Regions from separate parts of the Streptomyces sp. NBC_00285 genome, predicted to be linked through region 1. Evidence: riboswitches for the same ligand, from Rfam matches in the RefSeq annotation. Region 1 holds a riboswitch; the other holds the start of a gene.
What was found. A riboswitch is a leader RNA that binds a small molecule or an ion and turns the genes downstream of it on or off. The one in region 1 is predicted to bind S-adenosylmethionine.
Positions count from the first base shown of each region.

Region 2: linked by a shared signal. The riboswitch ahead of thrC (threonine synthase) and the one ahead of OHT57_RS41820 (amino acid ABC transporter permease) in region 1 are both predicted to bind S-adenosylmethionine.

Region 1 covers NZ_CP108055.1:9,136,726-9,144,290, reverse strand. The annotation lists gene OHT57_RS41830 (transporter substrate-binding domain-containing protein) at 1-211, opposite strand, end outside; gene OHT57_RS41825 (amino acid ABC transporter ATP-binding protein) at 261-1,040, opposite strand; gene OHT57_RS41820 (amino acid ABC transporter permease) at 1,037-2,020, opposite strand; SAM riboswitch class IV at 2,359-2,468, opposite strand; gene OHT57_RS41815 (glutathione S-transferase C-terminal domain-containing protein) at 2,552-3,418, opposite strand; gene OHT57_RS41810 (putative leader peptide) at 3,553-3,675, opposite strand; partial or broken gene OHT57_RS41800 (N-acetyltransferase) at 3,924-4,046, shown strand; gene OHT57_RS41795 (phosphatase PAP2 family protein) at 4,226-4,912, shown strand; gene OHT57_RS41790 (glutamate-1-semialdehyde 2,1-aminomutase) at 4,915-6,240, opposite strand; gene rfbC (dTDP-4-dehydrorhamnose 3,5-epimerase) at 6,248-6,799, opposite strand; gene OHT57_RS41780 (polysaccharide pyruvyl transferase family protein) at 6,796-7,565, opposite strand, start outside.
Region 2 covers NZ_CP108055.1:4,991,438-4,999,002, forward strand. The annotation lists gene OHT57_RS22885 (cold-shock protein) at 1-202, opposite strand, end outside; gene OHT57_RS22890 (MoaD/ThiS family protein) at 645-920, opposite strand; gene thrC (threonine synthase) at 980-2,263, opposite strand; SAM riboswitch class I at 2,279-2,437, opposite strand; gene OHT57_RS22900 (glucosyl-3-phosphoglycerate synthase) at 2,601-3,545, shown strand; gene OHT57_RS22905 (alpha,alpha-trehalose-phosphate synthase (UDP-forming)) at 3,629-5,029, shown strand; gene otsB (trehalose-phosphatase) at 5,026-5,877, shown strand; gene OHT57_RS22915 (DUF3263 domain-containing protein) at 5,913-6,146, opposite strand; gene OHT57_RS22920 (ABC transporter substrate-binding protein) at 6,180-7,436, opposite strand; gene OHT57_RS22925 (ROK family protein) at 7,557-7,565, shown strand, end outside.

The DNA.
Region 1 (7,565 bases):
TGATGGACTTGACCTCGGCGACCTTGAGGGCGGTCTCCTTGGCGGCGCCGTTGGACAGTCGGCCCACGGTGACCGTGCCGGCGCTGTCGGTCGTCCGGGTGGCGGCGTCGCTGTCACCACCGCAGGCGGCGAGCCCGGTGGCGAGGGTGGCGACGGCGGTCGCCGCGGTGATGCCGCGTATCAGGCTGCGCCGGGAGGGGTGGATGGGCATGGCTGTCCTTAGGAGTTGAGATAAAAGGGGCAATGGGGACGAACAGGGTTCAGAGAACCTTGCTCAGGAAGTCCCGGGTCCGCTCGTGCTGCGGCTTGTCGAGGACCTCGGAGGGCGGGCCCTGCTCGACGATGCGGCCGCCGTCGATGAAGACGACCCGGTCGGCGATCTCGCGGGCGAAGCCGATCTCGTGGGTGACGATGACGAGAGTGGTGCCGCTGGTCGCCAGGTCCTTGATGACCGCGAGGACTTCACCGACGAGTTCGGGATCGAGGGCGGAGGTCGGCTCGTCGAAGAGGATCACACCGGGGCGCAGGGCGAGGGCCCGGGCGATGGCCACGCGCTGCTGCTGGCCACCCGACAACTGGCGTGGGTAGGCAGTGGCCTTGTCGGCGAGGCCGACCCTGTCGAGGAGTTCACGGGCCAGCTCCTGGGCCGCCGCCCTGGCGAGCTTCCCCGTCGCGACCGGGGCGGCTGCCACGTTGTCGAGCACGGTCAGGTGCGGAAAGAGGTTGAAGTTCTGGAAGACGAACCCGATGCGGCTGCGCTGGGCCAGGATCGCCCGCTCGCTGAGCTCCTTCAGACGGTCGCCCTGCCGACGGACGCCGATCAGCTCGTCGTTGACGCTGACATGGCCGATCTCCGGCTTCTCCAGGTGGTTGATGACCCGCAGCAGGGTGGACTTCCCGGAGCCGGACGGGCCCAGGATCACGGTGACCTCGCCGGGGCGCACGGTGAGGTCGACGCCGTCCAGGACGCGGTGGGTGCCGTACCACTTGTGCACGCCGTGCACTTCGAGCGCGACGGGCGTGATGTCGGTGACGGTCATACGGCGGTCTCCCTGCGGATGCGGGCTCCGAGACCGGTGAGGCCGGCCCGCAGTTTCTGGAGCGGGGTCGGCGGCAGGGAGCGTGTGGCGCCCCGGGCGTAGTACCGCTCGACGTAGAACTGGACGACGGAGACGGCACTGGTCAGGATCAGGTACCAGACCGTGGCGACCAGCAGCAGCGGCACGATGTCGCCGGGGTAGGTGGAGCCCATGGACTGCACGGTGCCGAACAGGTCGAGCAGGGAGACGTAGAAGACCAGTGAGGTGCTCTTGATGAGGCCGATGAGCTGGTTGACGTAGTTCGGGGTGATGGAGCGCAGCGCCTGCGGGAAAGCGATCCTGCGGAACTGGTAGCCCCTGGGCAGGCCGAGCGCGGAGGCCGCCTCGTGCTGGCCCTGGTCGACGGAGAGGATGCCGCCGCGGACGACTTCCGCCGCGTAGGCCGCCTCGTTGAGGCTGAGGCCGATGACGGCGATGACCATGTCGGTGGCCAGCCGGGACTCGTCGAAGGAGAAGAAGGCCGGCCCGAAGGGGACGCCGACGCTCAACGTCCTGTACAGGGCCGAGAAGTTGTACAGGAACAGCAGGAGCACGATCAGGGGGATCGAGCGCAGCGCCCAGATGTAGGTCCAGCTCACCGCGCGCAGCACCGGGCTCTTCGAGAGCCTGGCCAGAGCGAGCAGGATTCCGCCCAGGAGTCCCAACACCGCGCTGTAGGCGGTGACTTCGAGGGTGATGAGGAGCCCGTCGAGGACGGCCGGCCGCAGGAACCAGTAGCCGAACCGGTCCCACTGGTAGAAGGGGTTGGTCGCCAGGCCGTGGACGAACTGGGCCGCCAGGACCAGGACGACGGCGGTGGCGATCCAGCGTCCCGGCCGCCGGAGCGGCAGAACCCGCTGTGCGGCGAGGGGTCTTGACGGGGTGTCGGTCTGCGGCGGCGCCTCGGTGACGGAGACGGCGGCGCCCGGGGGTTCACTCATGCGGGGGCTCCGGCGGAGTCGGTGTTCCCCGGGGACACGGCGGGCTCGGCGTACTACGGCGGTAGGACGCGAACGCACGGGCACCGGGGCTGGGCGGGTGACGGCACACCGCGAGCGCGGTGTTCGTCAGGAACGCGGGGGCTGGAGAGGAGAAACGTCAGCCCTGACAGCGGGCACGGCCCGGTGCGGTACACAGTGCGCTGCTGACTCGGAGGAGATCGACGCTCCGGTCGGCCACGAGCACATCGCTGTACGGCTGTACGCAGCTCTGGGCGCGGCGCATGGCCGTCCTGGAGGCTGCGTACATGTCCGTCACCGTGCTCTTCCGGCCCCGTGGGCCCTCGCGCTTACCGAAACGTGATCCGGTCCGGTCGTCACCTGGGGCACCCCACCGCGGAGCGAGGGTTGCCGGTCAGCAAGCCAGGGCTTGTCGCTGACACTCATGACCGTTCTGAGCCGTAGTTAAGACAAATGCCCGAACGAATGTCAATCACGGTCCGACAGTTGAAACGGGTCCAGCGGTCGAAACGGTCAGGACGAGCGGCCGGTGTGCGACGCCCAGTCCAGGATCTGCACGGCGGCTCCGGCGGCCTCCAGGCCCCGGCAGTGGGCGTGGTGCCGGCGGGCGATGCCGTCGAGGTCGAGGTGGGTGCCGAAGGCCGGGTGCGCGGCCAGGCGGCGGGCGTAGGCCCACAGGGTGGGGTGGTCGGCGATGCGCTGCACCGCGGCGGCGTCCAGGTGGTCGCGGTGCACTGTGTCGAGTTGGACCAGCGCGACCCACAACTCCACGTCGGAAGCGGTGAGGTGATCCCGGATCAGGTACTCGCGTCCGTCGAGCCATCGCTCCAACGAGCCCAGCGCATCGAGCAGTTGCTCCAGCGCCGCGGCACGCTCGTCCTCGTCGCCGCCCGCCGACCCGGCATGCTGGGCGGACCGCTCGATGCCCGCGCACATCCGCTCGACAGCCTCGGTCTCCGACTCCGCCCCGCACGGGTACAGCGCCGGGCGCCCGCCGCCGAAGTGCCGGGCCAGGTCACGGGTGATGTCGGGGGCGTGGGTGCTGACGATCCGCCCCGACCAGTCGTCGCTGAGCACCGGCGCGAGGGCCGCGCCGGTGTACCGGTGCGCGCTGGCCTCGTAGAGCGGGCGCAGTGTGGAGTGTCCCCCGTCGGGACAGTCGGGGACCGGGTCGAGGAAGGTCACCGGACAGACGTCGTCGAGACCGAGCAGGCTGTGCACGACGGCGATGCGCAGACCGTCGGCACAGGCGGCGGCCAGATGAAGCCGGTAGCGGAGCGGCACGGCGTAGTGCCCACTGCGCGCGTCCTGGCCGATCCGGCCGCGGAACGCGGGGGCCGGGTGGGTGGTGGGGACGTGGGCGAGCGGTGTGACGGTCATGGGTCTCCCCGGAGTGTCGGTGCGCAGACGTACGCGCGGCGGAAGCGTCGTCGGGCGGGAACAGACGGCCGTCCCCGTGCGTGACGGCGAGGGCGTGCCGTTCGGGCACGGAACGGGGTCGGGAGCGGCCGGGCTCAGGCCCGGGGTCCGATCGCACTGCAGACCCGCTGCAGATCGATGTGACGGCGGGACGTCAGAAGAGGGGAGGGCCGAGAGGTACGGCTCACTCGGCCGACGGCCGGCTCAAGGCGCCCCATGTTTCCCTACCTGTTCACTAGGATTCCCACCATGGAGTCTCGATCTGCCGTGGGCCCACGTCAAGAGGGCGTCCACTGGGCGGGCAGGGCGTGCGTCACGAGAGGGCGCCAAGGGCGCGAGCGGCCCGCCCGCCGCCGCTTCCGGGGCCACATGCGGCACGACGGTGCCGTACGCAGTGCCGTTCGGCCGTCACAGACGCGGACCATGTCCCGCACGTCCTGCTCCAACAGCTTGGTGGGGAGCGGCAGGCTGGGTCGGCCGGGCCGGGGTCCGGCTGGTCGGGCGGGACGGCGAGCCGGGCGGCTGGCAGTGCCCGGAGTCGGGTGCGCTGTACGACGAGGAGGACGGCCACCTCGTCGAGCGTGCATGACACCTGTCTCCACCAGGACGCCTCCGTGGTGGCGCTGCCGCCGATGTGACCGACCGGCCACGGCTGTCTGCGCCTTCCGATAGCGTGTCGTGCGTGATCACGGGCGAGATCAAGGGCAGGACCAACAGTCGCGGCAAGCCTGATCCGGACCTGTTCTTCACCGAGGACCGGGTGGGCGTGTGACCGGCCGGCCGACGACCGCGGTGCTGCCCCCGTCGCTGCGCGCGCGGCTCGGGCTGGTCGCGGCCCTCGCCTCGCTGGCTGTCGTAGTGCTCGGTGTCCTGTATGCCGACCACAGTCGGCCAAGCAGGGTGGACAGGTGGATCGTCCCGCCGACGGCGGACAGCGTGCGACCTCCGTTGCGGTACGTCGCTGTGACCCTGGACTTCCTGGGAGAACCCGCGGGATCGGTGATGGTGGTCGTGGCCGCCGTGACGGGTTGCCTGCTGCTTCGACGTCCTCGCGCGGCCGTACTCATGGTTGCCGGCGCCGGCCTCGCCGTGGGAACGGCCACGCTGCTCAAGCAGCTGGTGGGCCGTACCATCCATGGCGCCGACAACCTGTCCTACCCGAGCGGGCACACCGCCTTCCTCACGGTGCTCGCCTTCGTCGCGGCGCTCCTCGCGACCGACCGGCTCGGCCTCGGCGCTACGGCCGGCACGTCACTCGTGATCGCCGCGGCGCTGGTCGCCGGCGCCGCGATGGGATGGGCGGAGGTCGCCCTGGGCGCGCACTATCCGACCGACGCGCTGGGTGGCTGGTGCACCGCGCTGGCGGTGGTTCCGGCGACCGCGTGGCTGGTCGACCAGGCAGCTGACCGGTTGGTCGATCGGACGGCCGGCGTCGGTCGGCGAGAGCGGCGCTGACGTCACGCCAAGCGACGGAACACCGGCTTCACCGGTCGTCCGCCCATCCAGAGGCTGGGGTCGGCGGCGTCCAGTGCCTTCCGGTACACCGCACACGCCTGGGCCACCACCTCGACGGTGTGATCGATGTCGGCGTCGCTGAGCGCGCTGCTCACCACGAACGACGGGGCCAGCACCCCGCCTTCGAGGAGCCGGCGCAGGAAGAGAGTGCGGTACTCCTGTGACGGCTGCCCGTTCTCGTCGAGGGTGGCGAAGACCAGGTTGCTGGCCCGGCCCCGGACGACGATGTGATCGCCGACGCCCATGCCGGCCGCCGCGGCGCGGACACCGGCGGCCAGCCGCTCGCCGAGGGTGTGCAGCCGCGCGGTGACGCCCTCTTCGGCGTAGACGGTCTGCACGGCCATCGCGGCGGCCAGCGAGTGCGTTTCCGCGCCGTGCGTGGTGGACAGCAGGAACACCCGCTCGCCGGAGTGCCGCAGCCCGCCCCGCTCCATCAGGTCGCGGCGCCCGGCCAGTGCCGAGACGGCGAATCCGTTGCCCAGCGCCTTGCCGAACGTCGAGAGGTCGGGGACGACGCCGTACAGGCCCTGAGCGCCCGCCTCGGACCAGCGGAAGCCGGTGATCATCTCGTCGAAGATCAGTACGCAGCCGTGCCGGTCGGCCAGTTCGCGCAGGCCGGCCAGGTACCCGGGCGGCGGCTCGGTGTGGGTGGCGGGTTCGAGGATCAGGCAGGCGATGTCGTCCTGATAGCGGGTGAGCAGTTCCTCGGTGGCTGCCAGGTCCCCGTAAGGGAACGCCACCGTGAGCTCGTTGGTCGCCGCCGGAATGCCGGCGGACATCGGAGTGGTGCCGATGAACCAGTCGTCGGTGGAGAAGAACGGCTGGTCGGCACACAGGCCCACCCGCCGACGTCCGGTGGCGGCGCGGGCCAGGCGTACCGCGGCCGTGGTGGCGTCGGAGCCGTTCTTCGCGAACTTCACCATATCGGCGGTCGGCACCGTGGCCAGGAATCGTTCGGCGGCTTCGGCCTCCACGATGGACGGCCGGACGAAGTTGCTGCCGCGGTCGATCTCCCGCCGCACCGCCTCGGTGACCCGTGGGTGGGCGTGTCCGAGGCTGACCGACCGCAGGCCGGACCCGTACTCGATGTACCGGTTGCCGTCGACGTCCCACACGTGGGCACCGCGGCCGTGGCTGATGACCGGGGCCGCGTTCTCGGGGTACTGGTCGTCGCCCTTGGCGTAGGTGTGGGCGCCGCCGGGGATCAGGGCGTGGAGCCGTTCGTTGGCCGCACGCGACCGGGGCAGTTGGAAGTCTTCGCTGTGCAAGCCGACTTCACCTTTCCTTGTGCTTCAGGACCTCGGCGAGGCTCGGTGCCTCTCGGTCCCGCTGGGACATCGACGTGACCGGCAGTGGCCAGGGAATGGCGAGTTCCGGGTCGTCGAAGGCGATCGTCACGTCCTCGGAGGGATCGTGCTCTCTGTCAATACGGTAAGAGGTATCTGTGAATTCGGTAAGAGCCTGGAAGCCGTGAGCACATCCCGCCGGGATGTAGACGGACTTCTGCGTCTCACCGGACAGCTCGAAGAAGGCCCGGTTCCGGTACGTCGGCGAGTCCGGCCGTAGGTCCACGACGACGTCGAAGATCTTCCCGTACGAGCAGCGCACCAACTTGGCCTCGCCGGCGCCGGAGCGCAGGTGCAGGCCACGCAGCACGCCCCGGACCGAGCGGGACACGCTGTCCTGGACGAATGCGTGCGGGTCGAGGCCCACCGAGCGGATCACGTCGACGTCGAAGGTGCGGCAGAAGAAGCCGCGTTCGTCGGCGTACGGCGTGGGCTCGAACAGGTACGCGCCGGCGATCTCGGGGACTTCGGTCGCTTTCATCGGGCCTTCCGCGGGGAGCCGGCGTGGGAGTTCGCCGGGAACAGGGTCGTGGTCAAGTCGGTGAACTGCTGGGCGAGTTGCTCTGCGGCGACCCGGTTTCGCTCGGTGAGCGTCCGCCGTACCTCCACCGCGTGCTTCTCCAGGTCCCGGAACTGTTCGAGCAGCCGGTCGGCGTCGACCTCGCGTGCCGGGTGGCAGTACGCGCCGAGGCCCATCCGGTCCATGAGCGCGTCGCTCTTGGCCGCATAGCTGAGGGCGAGCACGGGCGTTCCGGTCTTCAGCGCGCAGATCAGGTTGTGGTAGCGGACGGCCACCACGGTGTCGGCGGCCGCCATCTCGTTCATCAGGTCCGCCAGTGAGGCCGGTTCGGCCGCAGTGACCAGCGGCGAGTCGACGGCGTCGAGGATCGCGGCGACCACCGACAGATCGCACTGGTCGCCGGTGAGGAGCCGGACCGGCCTGCCCTCCTCGACGAGCGCGCGGACGAACGTGATCGTCCCGTCGAGGTAGCGCCGGTATATCTCCTCCGCCCGGGCACGGTCGTCGTTGCCTCCGTGGAAGTCCATGACGCCCAGACAGACGGGACCCGGTGTGCCGGTGGGCTCGCTCGCCTGCGGCGCCGGCAGTAAGAACGCGAGGTCCGGGTAGACCTGGTCGCGCGCGGTGTCCACGCCCATTGCCCGCATCGCGTCGCGGGACTGGGCGTCCCGGTATGAGCGGTACGCGGCGAGCCGCGCCGACCAGCGCACCAGGGCCCGGGTCGGGC
Region 2 (7,565 bases), 4.1 Mb from region 1:
CTGTCGCGAGACGAACCATGTCCGCCTGCGGCCCCTTCTGACCCTGCGAGATCTCGAATTCGACCCGCTGGCCCTCTTCAAGGGTGCGGTAACCGTCCATCTGGATCGCGCTGTAGTGGACGAATACATCCGCACCACCGTCGACCGCGATGAAGCCGTACCCCTTCTCCGCGTTGAACCACTTGACGGTGCCCTGAGCCATGCCTAACTCCCCTATTACTGGCCCTTGCACGGATCCGCACTTCGCGGATCCGGGTCAGACCTCACCCCCCAGATGGTTGGGGGCGTGCGCCGGAACGCGTCGACCGCGGCTGAATGTATCTGTCCAACTGCCGTCTGCAACAGGTCAATCGGACGAGAATTCTGGACGGAAGGGGTCCGGAATGTAGCGAGAATTCGCCTGACTTCGGGGCAAATCGGGCCCCACAAAGGACGCAAAAGGCACATAAGTCGCGCACACTTTGGCTACTTCTCATCGCCCGAGAAGCAAGAACTCATATGCGTGCGACATGAAGAGAGCCGCAGCTTCCCCAACTGTACCGCGCTCAACCATAGAGAATTGCCCCCTCCGCTTCTTCGCGGAGAGGGCAATCAGATGAACACTCGGTCATTTCCATTACCGACGGTAATGACCGGTCATACGGTCACCCTCCGGCGACGGCCGGAATGATGGAGACGCCGGCCCCGTCGGGCGTCGTCGTCTCCAGGCCCTGCTCGAACCGCACGTCGTCGTCGTTCACGTACACATTGACGAACCGCCGCAGCTTGCCCTGGTCGTCCAGGACGCGGGCCGCGATACCGGTGTGGTTCTTCTCCAGATCCGCGATGACCTCGGCGAGGGTCGTACCCTCGGCCTGCACCTCGGCCTGTCCGCCGGTGTAGGTACGCAGGATGGTGGGGATGCGGACGGAAACGCTCATGTTCAAGACCTCCGGTCGGGTATCGCACCTAGTGGCGCGGGGCGCGGGGAACTGCGCGACTACGCGAGACCAGCCTCGCGGAACGAGTCCAGGTTGGGACGGATCGTGGCGGTGAGACCCGTACCCGCGACCGCGTCCAGCGTCTTCAGACCGTCACCGGTGTTCAGCACGACGGTCGTCAGCGAGGGATCCAGCACACCGTTCTCGATGAGCTTCTTCGCGACACCGACGGTCACCCCGCCGGCGGTCTCCGCGAAGATGCCCTCCGTGCGGGCGAGCAGCTTGATCGCGTCCACGACCTGCTCGTCATTGACGTCCTCCACCGCACCGCCGGTACGGCGCGCGATGTCCAGCACATAGGGGCCGTCCGCCGGGTTGCCGATGGCGAGGGACTTGGCGATGGTGTTCGGCTTCTGCGGCCGTACGACGTCGTGGCCCGCCTTGTACGCGACGGACACCGGCGAGCATCCCTCGGCCTGGGCGCCGAAGATCTTGTACGGCCGGTCCTCGACGAGCCCGAGCTTGATCAGCTCCTGGAGCCCCTTGTCGATCTTCGTGAGCTGCGAGCCGGAGGCGATGGGGACCACGAGCTGGTCGGGCAGCCGCCAGCCGAGCTGCTCGCAGATCTCGTACGCCAGGGTCTTGGACCCCTCCGCGTAGTACGGCCGCAGGTTGACGTTGACGAAGCCCCAGCCCTCGCCGGCCGGGTCGCCGATCAGCTCGGAGCAGAAGCGGTTCACGTCGTCGTAGTTGCCCTCGATGCCGATGAGCTCGCCGCCGTAGATCGCGGCCATGACGACCTTGCCCTGCTCCAGGTCGTGCGGGATGAACACGCAGGAGCGGAAGCCGGCCCGCGCCGCGGCGGCGCCGACCGCACCGGCGAGATTGCCGGTGGAGGAGCAGGACAGGGTGGTGAAGCCGAAGGCGCGAGCGGCCTCGATGGCCTGCGCGACGACGCGGTCCTTGAAGGAGTGCGTCGGGTTGCCGGAGTCGTCCTTGATGTACAGGCCGCCGGTGACGCCGAGCTCGCGGGCGAGGTTGTCGGCCTTGACGAGGTGGGTCCAGCCGGGGTTGATGTTGGGCTTGTCCGCGACGTCCGCGGGGACGGGCAGCAGCGGGGCGTAACGCCAGATGTTCGCCGGTCCCGCCTCGATCCGCTTGCGGAGCTCCTCGGTGTCGTAGCCGGAGAAGTCGTACGCGATCTCGAGCGGGCCGAAACACTCCTCGCAGGCGAAGACCGGGCCGAGGGGCACGCGGTGACCGCACTCGCGGCAGCTCAGAGCCGCGGCGGGACCGAGGTCTACGGTGGGATTCGTGGTGCTTGCAACAGTCTGCGCAGCCATGGAGGCGAGGCCCTTTCCTCATCTTCCTCACGACGCACTTCGCCGTGAGACGGATTTGGCACCTTCCCTAATCGGGAGCCTCGCTGCGACGATCATGAGCGATCGCTACGAGAACCGACTGGAGGGTTGCCGGGGCTTCATCGGGCCGTATCCCTCTGCCCCTCTGGATGAGCGGTATGAAGTTGTGAACGGCGGGCCATCCCGGACATGCGATGGTCATCCGCGTTGTTCAAGACTGTAACCGACGACCTGGACAGTTGAGTGGGTCGTCCGAACCGCGAGATGACTACCATCCATCAGCCGCTACCGCGGCAGGCACGCAGAGGAGCCGCGCACTGTGCTGAACGAAGTCGAGCGCTGGCTGGCCACCCGTTCCTGGTCCGTGACCGATCGCCCGCTCCACAGGATCATGGCGGCGAAACGGGGCACGGGCCGCACTGTCAGCGTCGTCCTGCCCGCGCTCAACGAGGAGGAGACGGTCGGTGACATCGTCTCCGTGATCCGTCACGACCTCATGCAGCAGGTTCCGCTGGTCGACGAGATCGTCGTCGTCGACTCGGGATCGACCGACCGTACGTCCGAGGTGGCCGCCGCGGCCGGCGCGCGGGTCGTCCACCGTGACGACATCCTCCCGCGCATCCCGGCCGTGCCCGGCAAGGGCGAGGTCCTGTGGCGCTCCCTCCTCGCCACCAGCGGGGACATCGTCTGCTTCATCGACGCCGACCTGAAGGAGTTCTCCTCGGACTTCGTCTCCGGCATCGTCGGCCCGCTGCTCACCGACCCCGAGGTCGACCTGGTCAAGGGCATGTACGACCGCCCCCTGGGTGGCGCCGCCGGACAGGGCGGCCGGGTCACCGAGCTCATGGCGCGCCCGCTGCTGAACATGCACTGGCCGCAGCTGGCCGGTTTCGTACAGCCGCTGGGCGGCGAGTACGCGGCCCGCCGAAGCCTGCTGGAACAGCTCCCGTTCCCCGTCGGCTACGGCGTCGAGCTCGGCATGCTGGTGGACTCCCTGCACCTGGTGGGCCTGGACGCCCTCGCCCAGGTCGACGTGGGCGTCCGCAAGCACCGCCACCAGGACGGCCAGGCCCTGGGCCGGATGTCCGCCGCGATCTACCGCACCGCCCAGCTCCGGCTGGCCCGCGGCCATATGATCCGGCCCTCCCTCACCCAGTTCGAGCGGGGCCGGGACGGCTTCGAACCGCGCACGTACTCCGTGGACACGGAGGAACGGCCGCCGATGGTGGAGATCGCGGAGTACGCGAAGCGGAAGGTCGCGTGACCCGAGGACGCGTTCCGTATACGGCTCCCCACTGAGCGCAACCGTACGTTTGAGCGGTTCCGGACCAGGCTAGGTTGAGGCGTATGGCTTCCACGCACGGCGCTGCTCACCAGGTGCTGGTCGCGTCCAATCGCGGCCCGGTCTCATACGAAGTGGGCGAGGACGGCTCGCTGAACGCCAAGCGGGGCGGCGGCGGACTCGTCTCCGGTCTGTCGGCGATCGGGCCGGACGCGGGCGCCCTGTGGGTGTGCTCGGCACTGTCCGACGGCGACCGCGAGGCGGTACGGCAGGGGGTCGGCGAGGACGGTGTCCGGATGCTCGCGATCCCGGCCGACGTGCACGCCGACGCGTACAACGGCATCGCGAACTCGGTGCTGTGGTTCGTCCACCACCTCCTCTACCAGACCCCGCTGGAGCCGGTCTTCGACGCGGAGTTCCGGCGGCAGTGGGCGTCGTACGAGACGTACAACCGCGCCTTCGCCGAGGCGCTCGCCGAGGAGGCGGCGCAGGGCGCGGCGGTCCTGGTGCAGGACTACCACCTGTGCCTGGTGCCGGGGATGCTGCGGGAGCTGCGCCCCGACCTGCGCATCGCCCACTTCTCGCACACGCCGTGGGCGCCGGTGGACTACTTCCGGATGCTGCCGGACGACATCGCGTCCCAGCTGCTGCGGGGCATGCTGGGCGCCGACCGGCTCGGCTTCCTCACCGGCCGCTGGGCGGACGCCTTCACGGCCTGCAGTACGGAGTTCGTGGGCGGACTCGGGGAAACCCGGATCGGGGTGCACGGCCTGGGCGCGGACGCGGACTTCCTGCGCGAGCGGTCGCACGAGCGGGACGTGAACGACCGGATGGCGGCGCTGCGCGAGGAGATCGGCGAGGGCCGCAGGACGATCGTGCGGGTGGACCGGACCGAGCTGTCGAAGAACATCGTGCGGGGACTGCTCGCCTACCGGCGGCTGCTGGAGTCACGGCCCGAGTGGTGCGAGCGGGTCGTGCATGTGGCGTTCGCGTATCCGTCGCGGCAGGACCTGTCGGTGTACCGGGACTACACGGCTGAGGTGCAGCGGCTGGCGGACGAGATCAACGACGCTTTCGGCACGGCCGGTTGGACCCCGGTCGTGCTGCACGTCAAGGACGACTTCGCACGTTCCCTCGCCGCGTACCGGCTGGCCGACGTGGCACTGGTCAATCCGATCCGGGACGGCATGAACCTGGTCGCGAAGGAGATGCCGGTGGTCTCCGACGAGGGGTGCGCGCTGGTGCTGTCGCGGGAGGCGGGGGCGTACGAGGAACTGGGCGACGACGCGATCGTGGTCAACCCCTACGACGTGGAACAGACGGCGACGGCACTGCACGAGGCCCTGACGATGCCCGCGGGCGAGCGGGCCGAACGCGCGAAGAGGCTGGCCGCGGCGGCGACGGCACTGCCGCCGGCGCAGTGGTTCCTGGACCAGTTGAACGCGCTGAACGCTCTGGACGGATGAGTATGAGCCTGCCGACGCCCAGCACCGCTGCCGGCCGGGACGGCCTCCGGGCCCTTCTCGCGGACCCCGAAAGGGCGGTGATCGGCCTCGACTTCGACGGGACGCTCGCGCCGATCGTCTCCGACCCTGAGCAGGCGCGGGCACACCCGGAGGCGGTCTCGGTCCTTGCTTCCCTGGCCCCGAAGGTGGCGTCCGTCGCGGTCGTCACCGGCCGCCCGGCCGAGGTCGCGGTCCGTTACGGCGGCTTCGCGGACGTCCCCGGGCTGGAGCACCTGACCGTGCTCGGCCACTACGGCGCGGAGCGCTGGGACGCGGCGACGGGCAAGGTCACGGCCCCGGAACCGCACCCGGGCGTGGCCGCGGTCCGCGCCGGGCTGCCGGCCCTCCTCGACGGCACGGGCGCGTGGATCGAGGAGAAGGGCGGCCGGGCGGTGGCCGTCCACACCCGCCGGGCCCCGGACCCCCAGGCCACCTTCGACGCCCTCCGCGCCCCGCTCACGGCCCTGGCCACCGAACACGGCCTGATCGTCGAGCCGGGCCGCCTGGTCCTGGAACTCCGTCCCCCCGGCATGGACAAGGGGGTGGCACTCCTGACCCACGTCCGCGACCTGTCCGCCACGTCCGTCCTCTACGCCGGCGACGACCTGGGCGATCTCCCGGCCTTCACCGCGGTGGACGACCTCCGCGCGACCGGCACCCCGGGCCTCCTGGTCTGCAGCGGCAGCGACGAGGTGACGGAACTGAGGAAACGGGCGGACCTGGTGGTGGACGGCCCGGGGGGCGTGGTGGCCCTGCTGAGCACCCTCTTCGGCCCCTCCGGCGGCAGATCCAGCCCCTCCGGCGTTTGAGGAGCGGGGGTCCAGGGGGCAGAGCCCCCTGGCACCTACCGCTCCGACCGCCGAGCGTCCCGCACTCTCCGCAGCCGGTTCACCGTCACCGGATCGAAGGCCAGGGCCCGCGCGTCGTCCAGCAGCGCGTTCAGCAGTTGGTAGTAGCGAACCGGCGCCAGCCCCAGTTCCTCCCGGATCGCCCGCTCCTTCGCACCGGGCCCCGCGAAGCCACGACGCTCCAGCGCGAGAACGTCCCGCTCCCTACGGCCCAGCTCCGGATGCTCCATGCCCAAAACCGTAGCTCCCGCCACTGACAGCGACTACTCCGCGTTCTGCGCGGTCAGCTGCAGCGCGCGCAGCACCTCGGCGGGGCTCCCGTCCGGGCTCACCGCGGACCCGATCCGCTTCTTGACGGCCGCGCTGACCGAGGCCCAGGACGTCTTCCCGACGGGAGGCAGTTCGGAGTCGGGCAGGGCGTCGAGGAAGGGCTTGAGGTCGGCGTCCCGGGGGTTCCCGCTCATGGTCGAGGACGCGGAGTTGGTGACCGGCAGCAGGTCGTACTCCCGCGAGAAGGCGAGCACGTTCTTCTCGCTGTAGACGAAGTCGAGGAAGTCACCGACCTGTTCGGCGTGCCCGTTCTTCTTGAACGCCATCATCCAGTCGGCCACGCCCATGGAGTTCTTGGTCCGTCCGTCGACGCCCGGCATCGGCACCATCCCGAACTTCACGCCCTTCGCGGCGGCGATCTTCATCAGCGCGGGATGTCCGTCGAGCATCCCGACGTCCCCGGCGGCGAACGCCGAGAACGCCGCGGCCCGGTTCAGGTTCTCGGGCGCGACCGGCCCGGTCAGCCCCTTGCCGACGAGGTCGTCCTTGAGCCAGGTCAGCGTCGCGAGGTTCTCGTCGGAGTCGATGCCGTACGTCCCGACGGAGTTGACGTATCCGCCGCCTCCGCTCAGCAGCCACTGCATGGTCTCGGCCTGTGCCTCCTCCGGCCCGAGGGGCAGCGCGTACGGGAATTTCACGCCGTCGGCCTTCAGCGTCCGCGCGTCGGCGGCGAGCTGCTTCCACGTCTTCGGCGGAGTGAGCCCGGCGTCGGCGAAGAGGGTCTTGTTGTAGAAGAGCAGCCGGGTGGAGGCGGCGAACGGCATCCCGTACTGGATCCCGTTGATCTGCCCCGCGGAGCCGAGCTGCCCGGCGAAGTCGGCCTGTTCGCGGATCCCGATCAGGTCGTCGGCCTTGTACAGCAGCTTCTTGTCGGCGTAGTCGGCGTACGCGCCGATCTGCGCCATGTCGGGCGCCTTCCCGGCGTCGACCTGCTCCCTGACCTTGCGGTCGACGTCGGTCCAGGAGTACACGCTGACGTCGATCTTCACGCCGTCGTGCTTGGCCTCGTACTGCTTGACGAGCTCGTCCCAGTACTTCTGGGAGCTGTCGGCCGGGCCGTCGCCGTAGTCGGCGGCGACCAGTCTCAGCGTCACCTCGTCCGACCCGCCGCCCAGTCCGCAGCCACCCAGTACCGCTGTCATGCCCAGTGCGGACACCGCCGCGATCGTTTCCGTCCTACGCCGCCGCACCGACAACCGCCCCACACTCACGTTCGAAAGCTTTCGAAAAGTCATACATATCTCCACCCTCAGGTCTACACCACGTGAGTGGACTAGACCTCTTGCGGGTCGACGGGTCACACTGTCCCCGTGAGACAT